Regions from separate parts of the Brevibacillus sp. BC25 genome, predicted to be linked through region 2. Evidence: riboswitches for the same ligand, from Rfam matches in the RefSeq annotation. Region 2 holds a riboswitch; each other region holds the start of a gene.
What was found. Region 2 has a riboswitch for lysine ahead of PMI05_RS14050 (amino acid permease). Riboswitches for the same ligand answer to the same signal wherever they lie in the genome.
Positions count from the first base shown of each region.

Region 1: it holds a riboswitch for lysine, as region 2 does, so the genes downstream of both, PMI05_RS13850 (aspartate kinase) here and PMI05_RS14050 (amino acid permease) in region 2, are expected to answer to the same signal.
Region 3: it holds a riboswitch for lysine, as region 2 does, so the genes downstream of both, dapD (2,3,4,5-tetrahydropyridine-2,6-dicarboxylate N-acetyltransferase) here and PMI05_RS14050 (amino acid permease) in region 2, are expected to answer to the same signal.

Region 1 is NZ_AKIX01000047.1:25,053-31,519, forward strand. Features, by position in the region: gene PMI05_RS13825 (branched-chain amino acid ABC transporter permease) at 1-90, shown strand, start outside; gene PMI05_RS13830 (ABC transporter ATP-binding protein) at 92-853, shown strand; gene PMI05_RS13835 (ABC transporter ATP-binding protein) at 855-1,568, shown strand; gene PMI05_RS13840 (DUF2164 domain-containing protein) at 1,695-1,946, shown strand; gene uvrC (excinuclease ABC subunit UvrC) at 1,985-3,766, shown strand; lysine riboswitch at 3,869-4,056, shown strand; gene PMI05_RS13850 (aspartate kinase) at 4,288-5,529, shown strand; gene PMI05_RS13855 (YslB family protein) at 5,583-6,035, opposite strand; gene PMI05_RS13860 (succinate dehydrogenase cytochrome b558 subunit) at 6,465-6,467, shown strand, end outside.
Region 2 is NZ_AKIX01000048.1:33,486-39,952, reverse strand. Features, by position in the region: gene PMI05_RS14070 (aminoglycoside phosphotransferase family protein) at 1-535, shown strand, start outside; gene PMI05_RS14065 (TolC family protein) at 607-1,662, opposite strand; gene PMI05_RS31080 (hypothetical protein) at 1,881-2,027, opposite strand; gene PMI05_RS14060 (hypothetical protein) at 2,020-2,211, opposite strand; gene PMI05_RS14055 (hypothetical protein) at 2,361-3,134, opposite strand; gene PMI05_RS14050 (amino acid permease) at 3,433-4,881, opposite strand; lysine riboswitch at 4,995-5,180, opposite strand; gene PMI05_RS14045 (DinB family protein) at 5,265-5,759, opposite strand; gene PMI05_RS14040 (CGNR zinc finger domain-containing protein) at 5,928-6,467, shown strand, end outside.
Region 3 is NZ_AKIX01000052.1:12,790-19,256, forward strand. Features, by position in the region: gene PMI05_RS15335 (EcsC family protein) at 1-217, shown strand, start outside; gene PMI05_RS15340 (GNAT family N-acetyltransferase) at 192-740, opposite strand; gene PMI05_RS15345 (flavodoxin) at 809-1,249, opposite strand; lysine riboswitch at 1,388-1,577, shown strand; gene dapD (2,3,4,5-tetrahydropyridine-2,6-dicarboxylate N-acetyltransferase) at 1,669-2,379, shown strand; gene PMI05_RS15355 (aspartate aminotransferase family protein) at 2,394-3,608, shown strand; gene PMI05_RS15360 (N-acetyldiaminopimelate deacetylase) at 3,612-4,745, shown strand; gene PMI05_RS15365 (hypothetical protein) at 5,024-5,623, shown strand; gene PMI05_RS15370 (DUF4912 domain-containing protein) at 5,736-6,098, shown strand; gene PMI05_RS15375 (glycoside hydrolase family 73 protein) at 6,210-6,467, opposite strand, start outside.

The DNA.
Region 1 (6,467 bases), on a different contig from region 2:
CATGGCTTGATCGGTGCCGATACGTTCCAGAAGCTGTTCAAGCGTCGTCGGGGCAAGTCATCGGATAAGGAAGCGAAGGGGGGAGTATAAGATGTTGCTGGAACTTGCGAACGTAGGAAAAAGCTTTGGCGGCATCACCGCTCTTCGTGACGTTTCTTTTTCTGTCGGAGAGGGCGAAATTGTCGGCTTGATTGGTCCGAATGGTGCGGGGAAAACGACCATTTTCAATATGGCAACGGGTATATTCGAACCAACGACGGGTACTTTTTCTTTTGCCGGACAAAAACTAAATGGAATAGCGCCGAACAAAATTACTGAAATGGGGATTGCGAGGACGTTCCAAAATATTCGCCTCTTCGGTCACATGAGTGCGCTGGACAACGTGAAGGTAGGCTGCCATTCGCGCATGAAGGCGGGCTTCTGGGCTTCCCTTTTGAAAACACCGGGACAACGTGCGGAAGAAAAGGCGGTTACCAAAAAAGCAGAGGAACTCCTCGAATTCGTAGGCTTGTCTGACATTGCTGATGTGCGCTCTGATACATTGGCCTACGGTCAACAACGGCGTCTGGAGATTGCACGGGCACTGGCTACTGAGCCAAAGCTTTTGCTTTTGGACGAGCCTGCTGCCGGAATGATCGAGACCGAGACGAAAGCACTCATGGAACTGGTCAAAAAAATTCGCGATGACGGGACGACGGTCCTGTTGGTCGAACACGATATGGGATTGGTCATGAACCTGTGTGAAAAGGTCGTATGTATCAACTTTGGGGTCAAAATTGCTGACGGCACCCCGGCAGAGGTACAAAACAATCCAGATGTGATTGAAGCCTACCTCGGCAAGGAGGACGAATAAGATGCTGAACATACAAAACTTGACGACCTCCTACGGTCAAATCAAGGCAATTCGTGGGATCACGCTGGACGTGCCTGAGGGCAAAATCGTCTCGCTAATCGGGGCGAACGGTGCGGGCAAAACCACAACGATGCGTACGATCGCAGGTCAACTGAAGCCAGAAGCAGGGACGATTGCGTTTTGTGGTCAACGTATAGAAGGTTCGAGACCTCATCAAATCGTAAAAGCTGGGCTGGCTTTGGTACCAGAAGGGCGTGCGATCCTCGGGAAGATGACCGTGCTGGAAAACTTGGAGATGGGTGCTTTCCAGCGCAACGATGCACAAGGCATCAAGGATGACATGGAAAAGATGATGAGCTGGTTCCCTATCCTCAAGGAACGGCTTTCTCAATTGGGAGGGACGATGTCTGGCGGTCAGCAGCAAATGCTAGCCATTGCCCGCGCATTGATGTCTCGACCAAAGCTGTTGCTTTTGGACGAGCCGTCGATGGGCTTGGCTCCCATCGTGGTGGCGGACATTTTCAAGGTGATCAAAGAAATCAATGCGGAAGGTACAACCGTCCTCATTGTGGAGCAAAATGTCAAACAGGCCCTCAAAATCGCTGATTACGGGTATGTACTGGAGGCAGGGCAAATCGTATTGGACGGCACAGGAGAAGCATTGTTAAACGACGAGCGTGTAAAAGAAGCATATTTGGGCGGTCGCAAGCATTAGGTCTGCCTATAAAAAACTGTCGCTATGGAATGAGGCGGCAGTTTTTTTCGTATTGATTCCATGGTACTATGAAGGATAGAACGTATATTCTCTTATGATGAGAAAAAGGGAAGGAAGCCGGATACGATGCCAACCAAATTGACGAGAGAGCAAATGGAATATCTTGTTCATCAAGTACAGCGCTATTTTATTGAAGAACGGTCGGAGACACTCGGCAATTTGGAGACGGAAGAGTTGATTGCCTTTTTTTCAAAGGAGCTCGGCCCCTTCTATTACAATCAAGGGGTACAAGACAGCCGCAAGCTGCTGGTGGAACGAATGAGTTCCTTAGAAGATGAACTGTATGTATTGGAAAAGCCAATCCACAAGAACAAATAGATACAAGACAGATATAGAGCAAAGAGGAGGGAGCAGCCATGAACAGCTCCTTAAAAGATAAACTGGCCGTCCTGCCAGATAAGCCAGGCTGCTACCTGATGAAAAATGCGAGCGGGGAAATCATTTACGTAGGAAAAGCCAAGGTGCTGAAAAACCGCGTCCGCTCTTATTTTACAGGCAGTCATAACGGGAAGACGCAGCTGTTGGTCAGTGAGATCGTGGACTTTGAGTACATTGTGGTATCCTCAGCGATTGAGGCGCTCATCCTCGAGTGCAACCTGATCAAGGAGCACGACCCGCGTTACAATGTCATGCTCCGCGACGACAAGACGTATCCGTACATCAAAATTACGAATGAAGCGCAGCCACGCCTGGAGATTACCCGTAAGGTATTAAAAGATAAAGCCAAGTATTTCGGTCCATATCCGAATGCGGGAGATGCCTCCGAGGTGAAGAAGCTGCTGGATCGCCTCTATCCGTTGCGCAAATGCCGCAACATGCCCAAGCAGGTTTGTCTTTACTACCATTTAGGACAATGTCTAGCGCCCTGTGTGTACGAGGTATCGGCAGAGGAAAATCAGCGTTTGGTGGACGAAATCAGCCGGTTCCTCGATGGTGGCCATGAGGAAATGAAGCAAACCCTCACGGAAAAAATGCTGCAAGCCGCAGAGAATATGGAGTTCGAACGCGCCAAGGAATACCGCGATCAGATCAAGAGCATCGAAGCGGTGATGGAGAAGCAGAAGATCACGTTCACTGATACGGTAGACCGCGACATTATCGGGTTTGCTGTGGAAAAAGGCTGGATGTGCATTCAGGTGTTCTATATGCGAAAAGGGAAGATGATCGAGCGTCAGACGACTTCCTTTCCATACTATGGTAGCGAAATCGAAGACTTCATGTCTTATGTGAGCCAGTTCTACTACGACAAGCAAAATGCGCTGCCAAAAGAAATTTTGCTCCCGGAAGAGAGTGAACCGGAGCTTTTGAGTGAGTGGCTGGGCATCAAAGTCCACGCTCCCAAAAGAGGCAAAAAGCATGAGCTCGTGAAGATGGCTACCGAAAACGCCCGTATTGCTTTGCAAGAGAAGTTCGCGCTGATGTCCAAGGACGATGCACGTACGGTCCAAGCGGTACACAATCTCGGTCACATTTTAGGAATTCCGGTTCCTCATCGAATTGAAGCGTTTGACAACTCCAACATTCAGGGAACAGAGCCGGTGTCTGCGATGATTGTGTTTACAGACGGCCGCCCTGACAAAAAGGAATACCGCAAATTCAAGATTAAAACCGTCGAGGGACCAGATGATTACGGCTCCATGCGCGAAGTCGTTCGCCGTCGATACTCTCGCCTGCTGAAAGAAAACCAGCCGATGCCCGATCTGATTGTGATCGATGGTGGAAAAGGCCAAATCAGTGCGGCCATGGACGTCCTGGAAAACGAGCTGGGCCTCTATATTCCCGTCTGTGGACTCGCGAAGGACGAGAAACACCGCACTGCTCAGCTCATGTACGGAGATCCGCCAGAGCCTGTAAATCTTAGACGGGATAGCTATGAGTTTTATTTGTTGCAGCGCATCCAAGATGAAGTCCATCGATTTGTTATTACGTTCCACAGACAATCCCGGACGAAAACGATGCTCTCCTCACAGTTGGATGAGATCCCGGGTATCGGTGAGAAACGACGCAAGCTGTTGTTCTCTCATTTCGGCTCGTTGAAAAAAATGCGCGAGGCGACCGTTGAAGACTTCCGTCAATTAGGGATCGGCGACAAGCTGGCAAAAGAAATCATCGGGCATCTGCGCAAGCTGGACACATAGCAAATGTAACTTTTGGAACAACCTCTAAAAAGGAATTGATCCATTTTTAGACTCATGATATAATCCGATTCAAACAGAATAGTTAGCCTCACTTCCATTATGGAGTGAGGTAGAGGCGCGAAAACCAAGAGTACCACCCTGAGATCGGGTATCTGTGAAGGGGACGGGAAAGGGGAATTCGCCGAAGTGTGGAGGGAAACCCGCTTTTCTCCATGCTGGGTCTGCGTTGAACAAATGCAGGACTGTCATCTGCACAATGACCAATTGTCAGATGGAGAGCTATCTCACGGTGTGTCAATGTGAGTTTTGATGGTGTTTACTATCAATCTTCGTTGTCCGCGTGTATGGGGAGGGAGGAACCGGTATGTCGAAACAGTAGGCAGCGGCAGGTCTTATTCCTTGTCGGTGCCTTTTTTGTAAAATAAAAATGTAAGACTTTTCCTTATAGAGAGAATAGTGAAAAACCATACGATACGAGATAAATACCAACATTGGATATGAGAAAAAGGGAGAGAAGCCGCATGGGGTTGATCGTGCAGAAATACGGAGGCACCTCTGTAGGTACCATTGAGCGAATTTTACGAGTTGCGGATCGAATTATCAGCTACAAAGAGGAAGGGCATGATGTGGTAGTCGTTGTTTCTGCAATGGGGAAATCTACTGACGTGTTGGTAGACATGGCCAAGCAGATTAGCGCATACCCATCCGAGCGTGAAATGGATATGCTGCTGACCACGGGGGAGCAGGTATCGATCGCGCTTTTGTCGATGGCCTTGCATACAAAAGGCTACGACGCCATTTCTCTTACGGGCTGGCAGGCTGGAATCACTACGGAGGCGATTCACGGAAGAGCACGGATCAAGCAGATTGATCCAGAGCGAATTCAATCCGAGCTCGGCCGTGGCCGTGTGGTGATCGTGGCAGGATTCCAAGGGATCAGTGACGAAGGTGAAATTACGACGCTCGGCCGCGGTGGATCGGATACATCTGCGGTTACACTCGCAGCGAGCTTGAACGCTGAGAAATGCGAAATCTTTACGGACGTGTCCGGGGTGTACACAGCTGATCCGCGAATGGTTCCAGCTGCGAGTAAGCTGGATACGATCTCGTATGATGAGATGCTGGAGCTGGCGAACCTCGGTGCAGGGGTTCTTCATCCAAGGTCAGTAGAGGCTGCGAAAAAATACAAAGTAAGGCTGGTCGTCCGCTCCAGCTTTACTGCCGAAGATGGTACGTACGTTGAGGAGGTTGCCAACATGGAAACAGGAAGAGTAGTAAGTGGAGTTGCACACGATGAAGATGTAGCCAAAATCACGGTTGTCGGCATGCCTGCCAAGGTCGGGACGCTCTCCCGTCTGTTCAATACGCTGGCGGACAATCAGGTGAACGTCGATATCATTATCCAAAGCTCCTATGATGCGTCTGTTACGAACATTTCTTTTACCGTTGCAGCGGATGACCTGAAAAAAGCACTGGATACGCTGGACAGAAACAAAACCGAGCTTGGCTTTGAAAAGGTCGATTTCGAGGAAGATTTGACCAAGGTATCGATTGTTGGCTCGGGTATGATCAACAATCCAGGGGTAGCTGCCGAAATGTTCCGCGTCCTGGCAGAAAAAGAAATTTCTATTAAAATGGTATCTACGTCTGATATCAAAGTTTCTTGCGTCATTCCAGCAGCCTTGACGGAGCTGGCTGTTCGCAGTCTTCATTCGGCATATGGTCTGGATGTCGAGGAAACCGCGGTCGTGCACGGAGTATAAAACATGGATGGATGCTCCCTCTCCCTTTGTTACAGGTAGAGGGAGCATTTTCTTCATGATGCTACTTGCACAGATATCCGAATGTCTGAAGGGCTTTCCATTTCGATTTTGCTGAATGTTTCTCTTTCTTTCCACTGCTCAATCATACCAGCTATGATCCCAGCCTCAAAAGAAAGACTGCATCCTAGTCTCTCTATAGACTGATAGCTAAAAATAGAATGAGTGAGCGAATAGACGATAGTTTGCCCGGTCTCCTCTACGACGTCTAACTGGCCTAATCCGAGCCGAATAAAAGGCATAATCGGGCCTGTTGCAGATTGAATAGGGATTTGGCGGCCCATATTTTTTCCTATCCAATAGAGAATATGGTTTTCACTATCACCTAGCAGGGTGCTGGTCAGCGTTTCGCGTAGAAGATGATAGCCAAGATAGGGCATGTTCATTCTTTCCGCATAGGGAATGGTCTCCGGCGGCAACAGTGCTGCAAGCTGATCCTTCTCTTTCATATGTGCTTCCCTCCTGTCTGTACTAGATTATGAGGAGGGGCTCAAATTCATGACATCGTAATAGAAAAAATAGCTAGACTAAACAAAGTTATTCTATCAATGTATTTAGTACATTGATTGTCTTGACGCTCTGTGTCGACAAGAGTACAATTGGATTTGGTCAAAGTTTTGCCCAACTTTTTCTCGAATTTTGACACATTCCGACAAATTCATATGATCTAGCAAACGCAGTCTTTTTGTGAACAGCGTCAAGATGCTCTTCATAAAATGATCGTGGCGGTTTTGCTATGTCTAATGGGTGAGGCAATGGGTTAGGATATTGGGGAAAGGTCTATCAAAACGGTCGAAAACCGTTTTGGGCCGCTTGCGGTGATGCTTGATGTTTTTCACAGAATTGAGAGTTACATACATTGAAAGGGGGACCATTGTATG
Region 2 (6,467 bases):
CGTGGCTGACGTGATCAAAAGGATGCAGACGCCCATTTCGAGAGTGGGTAAGCTTTCGTCTATGTTTCCGACGATAGCAGACTGGGCTGTGGGACTGGAAAAGATTCGCCCTCATTTCCAAGGGGGGACAGGACCGATTCCCGAGCAAATGGTGGAGCGGGCCATGCAATGGTACAAAAAGCTTCTCTCCACCCAAAAAGAACAGTGCCTGCTGCATGGTGATCTTCATCATGAAAATATTTTGCGAGCAGAAAGAGAGCCGTGGTTGGCAATTGATCCAAAGGGGCTGATCGGGGAGACGGAATACGAGGTGATTCCGTTTTTGCTGAACCATTTGCCAGAGGATGGGGTAGAAGAAGTAATGAAACAGCGGGTCGATGGGCTGACGAAGGCGCTGTTTTTGCAAAAAGAGAGAGTGTTGGCGTGGGCGTATTGCCACAGTGTGCTATCGGCTTGGTGGTTCATAGAGGATTTTGGTGTAGACGGTGGTCGTCTGGTGATGCCTGGAGTTTTTGAGAGACTAATCAATGAGTAGAGGCTTCACCCTGTGGGATGAAGCCTTCTTTATTTTAAATGAATAAATGAGATCTTTCGTGATACGAAATACTAATAGCCAGTTGACTGATTCATAGTGGTAGCAGCGAGATTGTATTGATAAACAGATTCGATTGTTTTTGTTTCGGAGTCAAACAGGTTTGCTTCGTCTTCCATCAGTTCTTTCATCGATGCTTTTCCTAATCTATATTGATCGATTGTTGCCTGATAGCGCTCCAATGCGGTTTCTTTCTTTGTTGTACTTTCCTCTAATGCCTTTCTTGCTGCCAGTACTTTCGTATAGTTGTCACTTACTTCTTGACCGATTTTCTTTTGTATTTTTTGTTTTTGCAGTTCCGCTTTTTTGTGCTCGTTTTTTGCGATTGTACCTTTATGTGTACTGAGTGCGGAATACTCTACCGTGTAATCAATTCTTACTTGGGCAAAGTCTATTTCTGCTTGTGCCTTGATCATCTCAGGACGTTTTTCAAAAGCTTTTGCTTGCAATTGCTCCAGGGAAAGCAGCTCGTGCTGGGTCAGATCAGTAGCGGTCATTTTCCATTGTCTGTCCGCTTTTTCATTCAATAAATCGTTGAGCTTGGCCAATGCTTGTTTGTAGCTGGTTTCAAGGGCAGCAAGATTTTTGTGAGCTTCTGTTTCTTGGGAGTCCAACCAGTACTGCCTTTGCAAGCTTTTCTTTTGCGCTTTGATTTTGGCGTCTAATGATTGGACTTCGAAGAATGCTTTTTGCACTTGCAATTGTATGGTGTTTTTTTGCGTATTCAGGGCGACTTCATCGACAACCACTTCTTTGACCGCTTTGGCTGCGTCTTCGAATTTCTTTTTTGCATCAGCCAGAGTCATGATGTCGGCTTTTTTGATTTCTTCTTTTTCTCTCAGTGTGATGGAAGTTTCGTACTTCGTAGTATCTAAGTCAAGCCGAAGCACCTCCAGATCAACGCTGTTCTTTATTGCTTGTTCGACTGCGAAATCTAGCGACAAAAGGGAAATGTCCGTCTGTTCAGCAGTGGCCACGAGTGGTGCGGCCAGAGCCATATGGGCGCCACCTGTGAGGAGAGAAGTGACTAATGTTGTGCTGTAAATGTGTTTGAAGAGCCTGGATTTCATGGGGCAACCTCCTGATCATATGTGCAAGAATTTGATAACGATTCTCATTATCAAATCCATGAAAAGTATATATTTCCAATAGAATTTCGTCAATAAGAAAATGTTTTTTCATCAAGTTCTTGGTCAGAAATCCAAAAGGAATCCCCTTCAGGAAAAAGGCAAAGTGAGACATCTGCCTGTTTCCCCAAAGGGGATTTGTTCTTCGTGATGGGAAAGAACTATTCTTTGTCCCTGTTTTCTTTTTTTGCCGCAGCCGTCTTTGTAGTTTGGTCCAATGTCCCTTCCTTTGGTGTAAGGGAATAACCATGCATATTGCTTCCGTTATAACCCATGTCCGGTTTTTCCTTTGAGTTGCGATCAGGCATTTGCGTCCCCCTTATTTTGTCCAGTGGGTTCAGAGTCTTGCTGCACATATGGATTGTCGACGTCATTTGGTTCCTTGTCTAGATTGGTTCGGATTGCGAGTATTGGGCTTGTCGGAGGTTTAGCGATCAGTCTGTCATCCAGTTGTTTAAAATCAGGCAGGTCGTTTTCGCGATTGTCATCCATGTTCGTCTCCTCCTTTACGGGTTAGTATGTCCACCACTTGCCGGTCAATTTCCTTAACTGGAAAAGGAAATTGACTGGTACTACACACGAAAAAACAGCCCCAGTCCCAGAAAGTTCGGGCGGAGGCTGTGACGATCATCTTTGTGCAGTTAACTCGTTTTCTTGGCCAGAACCTTCATAAAAGAGGCCAGATTCGTTTGTAGCAATGGTGTGAAGGTAGAAAAGGAAGCATTTTCAGCGAGCGTATTTATTTGACGAACAAATTCAGTGGCGTCCTTTGTATTTACATTCTCAAAGCGGTTAGCGATTTTTGTATTTTTTAAATCGGAGAGAAGCGTAGCTTGTTCGTTTCGGTATTGTGCGATCCAGTCTGGACGATGTTGCAGCTTTTTGACGAATTGAATCAGCATGCTTACTTTCTCTGTTTGATTGGTTGTAGCAGCTTGCATTTTTTTGTAGGCCTCCGGGTCGTACCGCTCCATCAGCTTGGACGGATTAACATAGTCGTTCGGCGCTCCATGTGGTTTTTGCGGAAGCTCTACGTAGCTGACACTGCCAGTTGCAGGGTCGACCTTTCGTGTTTTGGCAACGCCAGCAAGCAGATGCAGGGTATCCAAAAATTCAGCAGCATTTTTTTCATCAACCATGTATTGGTCCGCCAAAAATTTACCTTGGGTTAAACCCACTTCTACCAAACCGGCTCTTTCTTCATCGGTGTAGGTGGATTGGGAGTTGAAAAAATTTTGCTCCAGGATGTGGTCAAAAGCTTTGCGAGCCTCGGGTGGTTTATCTGCGAACATTTTATCCAAACGCTCATTAATCTCTGTGCTAAAGAAAAATTGGACGCTGTGATGTTCGATGGCATCAGCAGGTAGCTCGCGTGCCTTGTGTGAACGAAGGTCTACAGTATCGGACTTGGGCAATCCCAGACTAGTTCCTGTCACCATTTTGGGTGCAGGTTGGTTGGGGGGGGTAGGTAGCGGGTATTCGATTGGATTTGCATGTTCTACTCTCCTCACATGGATTCATGTTCAGTCGTGATGGCAGGAGATCTTGTTACCTTTTATCGGATGACTGCTATGAGTTGTGAGAACGGAAGGAAACGGATCTCAATTGCTCCTTGTCTATACTATCGGCTGTTTTTGGTCAGTTTTTAATATGCTGGCAAACAGGAAAAAGGACTCCCGTTCAGATAACGGAAGTCCGTATTTTTTTCTTCGATTATTTCGTGTATTCATCCATGCTGAAGTCTACTTGTTCTAGAGGGACGAGCTTGGTTTTTTGGGTGATTTTATAAGCGAGCCAAATGATTAAGAAGAGTGGCAGGCCAATGTAAGAGACCATGACGCCATACCAGTCGACTGTTCCACCGATGAACGCAGAGTAGTTTTGCCCGAAAATAACGATACAGCAAATGATAAAGGCAAAAATCGGTCCAAACGGGAACCACTTTGCCCGATAAGGCAATTCGCTTAAGTCACGACCCTGAGCGATAAACGCTTTGCGGAAACGATAGTGACTAATGGCAATTCCCAGCCAAGCGATGAAGCCTGACATACCGGAAGCATTCAAAAGCCATACATACACTTCGCCTTCCCCAAACAGAGAGGATAGAAAAGCAAGGGCGCCGATGAGCGCAGTCAAGATCAAGGCATTGATCGGTACGCCGTTACTTGTTACTTTTGCGAACCATTTTGGTGCGTTTCCTTCTTTCGCCAAATTCCACAGCATGCGTGTAGAAGCATACATGCCAGAGTTACCAGCAGACAATACAGACGTGAGAATAACGGCATTCATGACGGATGCCGCAAAAGCAAATCCGGCATTTTCAAATACAATCGTAAACGGACTGATCGCAATATCTGTAAGGTCGCCACTGATCAGATTTGGATTATCGTATGGAACCAATAACCCGATGATCAAAATAGCGAGGATGTAGAAGAGTAGGATGCGCCAAAAAATTTGACGGATGGCCTTTGGAATGTTGCGGGCAGGGTCTTCGCTCTCCCCAGCTGCGACACCAACGAGCTCTGTCCCTTGGAATGAGAATCCGGCAATCATAAAGACACCGAGCAGGGCCATGAAGCCGCCATTGAATGGCGCGTCGCCTTTGGTGAAGTTTTGGAAGCCGACTGCTTGGCCGCCCATAATGCCAAAAATCATCAACACACCTACGATAATAAAGACGATTACTGTTACTACTTTAATCAAGGCGAACCAATATTCAGATTCTCCATAGGCTTTCACAGACAGGAGATTCAAGGCAAACAGCAATCCGAGGAACAAAGCGCTCCACACTATCGCTGGGGTATCCGGGAACCAATATTTCATAATGAGTGCGGAAGCTGACAGCTCGACGGCAATGGTAATGGCCCAGTTGTACCAGTAGTTCCAGCCGAGAGCAAAGCCGAGAGATGGATCGACGAACCGTGTGGCATACGTCGAAAACGAACCGGATACAGGCATGAAGGCTGCCATTTCCCCCAAGCTGGTCATTAAAAAGTAAACCATGATACTAATGGCGAGATAGGCGACTAAAGCTCCACCTGGTCCGGCGGAATGGATCGAGCCTCCACTCGCTAGAAACAATCCCGTCCCAATCGAGCCGCCGATAGCGATCATCGTCAGGTGTCGGGCTTTTAAACCACGTTGCAATTGATTTTGTGACATAAGCTGCTTGCACGACCTTTCATGATTTTTGAGAAGGAAGGTCGGAAACGAAAAAACCGCCATAGCCAAAAAAATGGCATAGGGCGGTATCATCCAATCCCCACCAAGCCTTCACTGAAGATAGCTCACCACGTTTGCTTGGCATGCAAACGTGACAGTTCTGCCTCTTTCGAGTACAGCCCCAACCCAATCGCACAGAGACGCGATATGAGCTTCGGCGGATTTTCCTTACCTGGAGTCATTGATTTTCTCTGAATCTCGTACAGGATGATATAAAAGCCGCGACCTCTATCCTCACCGTGAAAGATGAGGATAACATGTATGAAGTTATGTGATTCATCAACTATAAAGGATTGTTTATGATTAATCAATGTGAAATTTTGTTATTCAAAAGAGCGTCTGGCAGGCCAGGAGCCTTGCAGCTTGCGAATTTGGACGATTTGTCCCGTATGAAACGCATCATGCAGGACAAGACTCATCACGGTTTGGTAAATGGGCGTATAGGTAGCCGTCTGGTTTAACTCCTCATCCGTCAGCAAGGAGAGCTTTTCATGAATGTGGCGATGGACGCTTTCCATGCCCAAGAGGGTCGCTTGCCAAGCGTCTTCGTCATCCGGAGCGCCGGACGGGATGAAGGTATCATCGTTTGTCTCAGCGGAGCCAGGAAATTCAGTGCCCAGTAGACGATGCAACAGGCGTTCTTTGTAATAAAGAAGGTGGCTGACGTTTTCCCAGATCGTGTTGGCTGCTTCTCCCACAGGGCGCCAGCTGGCCTCCGCTACTGATACTCCGGAAAGCGCTTCTTTTAAGGGAGGATACCAGTCTTCCTTGTCATACGTACATTCCCATCCGTGCAAAAGCAAATCCTTCCGATTCATACGCTTCCTCCTCGTCTGTGAAACAGATTGATGAAACGCTATAATAGCAATAAGTAATGAAGGTGTAACTAGTTAACTTAATTACGGTAGTTACAAATAGAGATTACCATATCCTGTATGTTCACACAAGAGAGAAAAATGAAGGGTTTAGTCAGGAGAGTTGATGACATGGACTGGCTTTGTATCGATTTTTTAAATAGTGATTGGCGGGATTGGCGTGGTTCTGGTCGTGGGGAAAATCGCTTGGAGAACCAGGAATGGCTATCATCCTTTTTGCAAACATACAAGCTAACCGCTCCGTTGCCAATGAATGAGGAGTTTGCCGATTCACTTTTGCAACTGCGCCAACGTTTGCGACGTATACTGGAGGCCGTTATCCGTGGAGATCGAATCCAAGAGGAGGACCTTGAGGAATTGAACAGAGCTTTGGCTCTCGCCCCTTTTCATATGCAGGTGTTGTATGTAGAAGAGGAGGGCAGCTACAGGCAAAAGCAATCCAGCTCAACAGAGGGGTGGCCCCTCGTCATGGCACAAATTGCAGCTTCTTTCGCGGAGTTGCTTGCCCCGCAGCATCTGGAGCGAATCAAAATATGTGACAACGAGGATTGCCGCTGGGTGTTTTATGATGAAAGCCGCAACCGGGTGCGCCGCTGGTGTGATGACAAAATGTGCGGAAACCTGATGAAGGTGCGCCGTTTTCGCGAGCGG
Region 3 (6,467 bases), on a different contig from region 2:
TGAAGTCGTGGTAACGTACACAGAGAACTTTGGGTGGAAAAAGTTATTTCAAATGGTGCCCATTGCAGGTATTTTGTTTGGGGCGTATTTGAACCGCTCAACCGTACAGGATGTCGCCGAAGCGGGGATGATGCTGTACCGCAAACGGCGCATCCTGGAGCGGCTGCGTGAGAGCGAAAAGAGCGAGGAAATTACTGAGACAACTCCTCAACTGTAAGAGCGTAGAGGAGATGGTCCTCCCATACATCGTTAATTTGCAAATAGCGTAACGAAAGCCCTTCCTGGCGAAAACGGTTTTTTTCCAAGACGCGAATGGAAGCTTGATTGCGAGGCATAACAGCAGCTTGTACCCTGTGCAGTTTAGCATCAGAAAAAGCAAAATGAAGGGCGAGATTTACTGCTGATGTCGTATAGCCTTTGCCATTGCACTCCTGATCCATAAAGTAGCCAATCGTAGCATTTTGCCACGCGCCGCGTGCGACATTCGACAACGCTACACGTCCAATCATCTTTCCGGATTCTCGGGTGAATACGCCGAAAGCATAGGCTGTGCCACGTTCAAAATCATTCTGTGCTTGCGAAATCTGTTCTTGCTGTCCTGGGAGGGTTAGAAATGACGAGGGGCGGATCGGTTCAAATGGTTGGAGAAAGTCATGATTACGCAGCCGAAGCTCTAGGAGCTCGGCTGCGTCTTGTTGTTGGAGAGGCCGTAAGAGAATCTCGTCTGTATGTAGTGACATGAGATCAATCCTCCTTAAAAAGTTGGATTGATAGTATATCATGTGCCAGAGTATTTGGGAAACATCAATTAGCCGAGCAATTCAGCAAACGATACCCCAAATGCTTTGCAAGTTTCCACTTCTTTTGCAGTAGGAGAAAGCTCGATTTTCAAACCTTCCAAAGGAGTTTCCGCACCACGCTCGCTCGCCTTTTTCAGCAAAATATCAACAGCTGCACCGACATGCTCGTAAGCGGAGTCGCAAGAGCCAAAAGCAACTACCTTTTTCCCGCTGAGGTCAATATCGTCCATTTCCTCATAAAAATCCAGGCATTCGTCTGGCAGTTCACCATCGCCCCATGTGTAGGCACCAAGCAAGATTCCATCGTAAGCTTCGAGTTCTTTTGCGTTCGCATCCATCACTTCTTTTATCTCCAGCTCAGCACCAGTTGAACGAATACCTTCTGCAATTGCTTCAGCAATTTCCTGAGTATTCCCTGTCATGCTCGCGTATACCATCAAAATGCTCATAAAACGGACCTCCAATTAGATAATGAGTATCATTCTCACAAATAAAATTAATGAAAATGAGAATCGTTGTCAATAACTTTTTTCTTATTGCCACGTTTCATTGATTTTGGTAGAGTTAAATAAAATTATAATAATGTACTCTAAAATAGAGGTGCGCCGAAGAAGAGTAAGTCTTTTCGTAATCTGCCAGGGGGCAGGAGAAGGAAGAAAGGCTAAAGCGCCGAAGCTTATGCTATGCCCCTACGTAGCACAGGCTGGGGTGTCTCATGAAAAATGATCATCCTGTCACAAGGGACCTCAAGTCTTTTTGTGGAGCGCTATTTATGATTTGCTTATGTAGTATCAAAAGCAATGAGATAGCGAATGCACTCATTGCTTTTTTTGATTTACCATGCTGTTATTTTGAGGAGGATGTAACTATGAACATGATGGATGCTAACGAAATTATCGCGTTTATTCAAAAAAGCGAAAAGAAAACACCAGTGAAGGTATATGTGAAAGGGAACCTGGAGGGAATCGACTTCGGTGCGAGCTCCAAAGCTTTCATTACTGGTCCTACTGGTGTTGTTTTTGGTGAGTGGAAAGAGATTGAGCCAGTGCTCGCGGCTAACGCAGACAAAATTGAAGATTATGTGGTAGAAAGCGACCGTCGCAACTCCGCTATTCCATTGCTGGATACAAAAGGGATTCAAGCGCGTATTGAGCCAGGCGCAATTATCCGTGACCAAGTGACAATCGGTAACAATGCGGTCATTATGATGGGTGCTTCCATTAACATCGGTGCAGTGATCGGTGAAGGTACGATGATCGACATGAATGTTGTAGTAGGTGGACGTGGAACCATCGGGAAAAACTGCCACATCGGCGCGGGATCAGTTATCGCGGGCGTTATCGAGCCGCCATCTGCACAGCCAGTTGTTGTCGAGGACGATGTTGTCATCGGAGCAAATGCTGTCATTCTGGAAGGTGTACGCGTAGGAAAAGGTGCTGTCGTTGCAGCGGGTGCTGTCGTGATTGAAGATGTACCTCCATACGTAGTAGTTGCGGGAACGCCTGCACGTGTGATCAAGCAAATCGATGAAAAAACTCGTTCCAAGACAGAGATCAAGCAGGAGCTACGTCAGCTGTAAGGGAGAGAGTGCACATGGACTGGCGTTCGCTCGATGAACAATATATCGTCTCCTCTTACAAAAGACTTCCGATTGCCATAGAAAAAGGCGAAGGAAATTACTTGTACGATACGAACGGGAAGAGCTATCTCGACTTGTTTACCGGACTCGCGGTAAACGTTCTGGGGCATTCTCATCCGCGCATTGTACAGGCTTTGCGTGAGCAGGGAGAGCGCTTCTTGCATATTTCCAATGTATTTTTAAACAAGCCGGCTATTTGTTTGGCCGAGCGTCTGGTTGCGAACAGCATTAGTGGGAAGGTGTTTTTCACCAACTCTGGTGCAGAGGCTACAGAGACTGCGATCAAGCTGATTCACAAATGGACGAAGAACGAGGGCGCAGGTCGTGAAGGCATCGTTGTCTTACGCAACAGCTTTCACGGGCGAACACTCGGAGCAGTGCGTTTGACGAGACAGGCTCACGTCTATCAAGACTTTCCTCAGCCGGCTTTTCCTGTTTATGAACTGGATGTGGAAGACACGGAAGGATTGCGAGCGATTTGCCAAGAAGCAAGGCCTGCTGCGGTCCTCATGGAGCCAGTCTTGGGTTCCGGCGGTGTCGTGCCGTTAACGGAAGCATTCTTGCGAGAGGTAGCTGTGATCTGTGAACAAGAAGGCATGCTCTTTGTCATGGACGAGATCCAGACAGGAATGGGCAGAACAGGAAAGCTGTTTGCTTATGAGCATGCAGGCGTAACGCCAGACCTTATCCTTTTCGCCAAAGGTATAGGGGGAGGGCTTCCCCTCGGCGGTGTCATTGCTGGTCCAAAGCTGATGAACCAGTTCAAACCGGGGGATCACGGAACGACGTTCGCACCATCACCACTGTCTGCTGCCCTGGGGAATGTCGTGTTGGACGAATTGCTTGATCCAGCCTTCATCGCTCACGTAGAAGAAGTCATTGCATACCTGTGGTCGGGCTTGGAAGCATTGCGTACGCGTCTTCCGGATCAGCTGCAATCCCTTCGCGGAAAAGGCTTGATGGTTGGAATTCCGCTCTCTTCCACCCCGGAAGAGGTCAGCCACTTGCAGCAAGCGTTGCTTGACGAAGGAATTCTCGTTGACGTGACGCAGAAAACGATTGTTCGTTTGCTTCCGCCACTGACGTTGACAAAAGCCGATGTGGACCGTTTCCTTGCCGTGTTTGAGGAGCAATTAAAAGTAAGATCAGGTACGAAAAAGGAGGCGTAGGGCATGACGACTTCCTTGTTTACACAAATTCGCCGAGACCTGCACCAAATACCGGAGCCAGGCTTCGCTGAAGTGAAGACGCAACAATACTTGCTCGATTATTTGAAAAAGCTGCCCCAAGAGCGAATCGAGATCAAAACGTGGCGGACAGGCATTTTGGTCAAAGTGGCAGGAACAAAGCCTAAACGATCAATTGCCTGGCGGACGGATATGGATGGCCTGCCGATCGTAGAGGAAACGTCCTACCCGTTTCGCTCGCTTCATGAAGGATACATGCATGCATGCGGGCATGACGTGCATATGGCAATTGCTCTTGGCCTCCTGACGCATTTTACCCAGCATCCGATAGCAGATGATTTGCTGTTCCTCTTCCAGCCGGCAGAAGAAGGTCCTGGCGGTGCTGAGCCGATGATGGGAAGTGAAGAGTTTGCAGGGTGGCGACCGGACTGCATTTTTGCCTTGCATATCGCGCCAGAATATCCAGTTGGTCATATTGCGACGAAGCCAGGAATTTTGTTTGCCAACACTTCTGAGTTGTACATTGATTTGGTTGGCAAAGGTGGGCATGCAGCCTTCCCGCACAAGGCGAATGACATGGTGGTTGCAGGAAGCCATCTTGTGACACAGCTTCAATCGATTATTTCGCGCAATATGGATCCATTGGATTCAGCTGTCGTAACGATTGGCAAGCTGGAGAGCGGGACGAAGCAGAACATCATCGCAGAGAAGTCCAGGCTAGAAGGGACCATCCGAACCTTTTCTATGGAATCGATGGCACTCGTCAAGAGCCGCATTGAATCTCTCGTTAAGGGAGTGGAAATAGGCTTTGATTGCCAGGCAACGATTGACTACGGTGTTGGCTACTGCCAGGTTTACAACGAGGAGCAGCTAACGACAGACTTCATGCAATGGGTACAGGAACAATGTGAAGATGTAACTCTCATTACCTGCAAGGAAGCCATGACTGGAGAAGACTTCGGTTACTTTTTGAAAGAAATTCCCGGCTTTTTGTTCTGGCTGGGTGTGCAAACGCCATACGGCTTGCACCATTCCAAAATTGAGCCGAACGAAGACGCGATCGAGGTGGCTATTCGACTGGTCTCCCGGTATTTTACATGGCTTTCGCAACAGGAGTAGCAGGTGTCAGGAGCAAAAAAGAGTGGCTGGATAGCCGCTCTTTTTTCTGTGTCATTCCCAAACGTATTCTGATTCTGGTCAAGAGTAAGAAGTAGTTACTAACATCTCTGTGCATAAGTCTTTCTTCCTAAGGTTTTTGTGCTTGTGGATATTGTGGATATTGTTGAAAAAACTTATCAGGGCAGCACAACTATTTCCTTTTCCAAACGTATAAACTAGAGAGAAGAAATTCCGGAAAAACAAGCGCTGCCGCGCACACATACAGGAGGATTATTGACATGAAAAAAGCATGGTTATCGGCCTTGTTGGCGTTGACTGTAGCAGCAGGGGTGGGGAGCACTACTGCGCTGGGAGAGGGTGCGATGCGCGTATTTTTCGGTGCGGAAACCGTAGCGAGTGAAATGCCAGCATCCAAGGCCGAATCGGTAGAAACAATAGTGAACAAGCTCGGTGGTTTCGCCGATTACGATCAGCAATCTGGCAAATTGCAAGTGATTAAGCCAAACGTAAATATTATTGTGGTCGAAGGAATTCAGCAGACCCGCAATAAAAATGTCGTTTTCAGCAACCCTGTCAAAGGATACAGCGACAAAAATGTGCCTCGTACGTTTAACGTGTTCGTAGAGGTTGATGACGCGCCTGTAGCCAAAGACTTGCGCATGCAACTCGTGTTGGTCGGACCGGATGGCAAAGAAGTGTCCAAAGGGAAAGAGTGGAAATACTCCACACAAAATGCAAACAGCTTCTATTTTTCTGAGCCTTTTGTATCTACGAAACTCGAAGCATACGGCACTTATAAAGTACAAGTTCAAATGAAATCCGAGAAATTCACTTCTTATGTAACCGTCGGGGAAAATACATTTACAGTTGGACGTTAAAAATTATGGCTTGGATGCGTTTCCACTTTGTATGTCCCCGTGCTATAATATACGGAAAAGCCAATATACTTGGTGATAGCAAGTACATGAAAGAAAGGAACGATGGGAGCGAATGGAGACAAATCCCCCGCGATCGTCCACGGATGTAGAAGGCCCGAGTATACGCATTGCCTGGAAAGATGAGCAATCCATTCAGGCAGAGTGGAGCATGACGAAGGAGTTCGAGCAAGAAATAGAGCGAAAGTTTGCTATTCCGTTTGCTGAACTGCCTTTTGTCCTACGCCTTTTTGATGTGACGTACCGCAAAGAGATCCGAAATGATGGCACTGACCTTTACACTGATTTTGATATCAACCACCGTTCTTCCGAATGGATTTTGTACGGAGTGACGCAAGGATTGGAATATTGCGTCGATCTGGGAATTCGGATGGTGGACGGAAGGTTTTATTCGCTGTCCAGGTCTCAAATGATTTGATCAACGTGCTCAAGCAACGTACGACTGAGGCAACTGCATTTTTATACGGAACAGCCCCATTATCCACGAGATTTGCTTGTGGCAATGGGGCTTTTGATTTTTATATATGACTCATGGCTTCTCTCGTTGTTTGTCCAGCAGTCGCAGGGCAACCGCTAAAACAGCCCATACTGGCATTGGTTCGTCTAACTTATTTAGCCATTCAGGCGAGGTCAGCAAGCCCTCCTGTAACGCTCGATTGCCCAGCTCCAATTTCCATGGAGGAAACGCCTGTGGCACTTCTGAGGCGAATTGATCGTACTGAGGCAAGTTGTACGTTTGAATGAGGCGCGTCAGCTTTTCAGCGTACGCAGGATCGGTAGCGTAGCC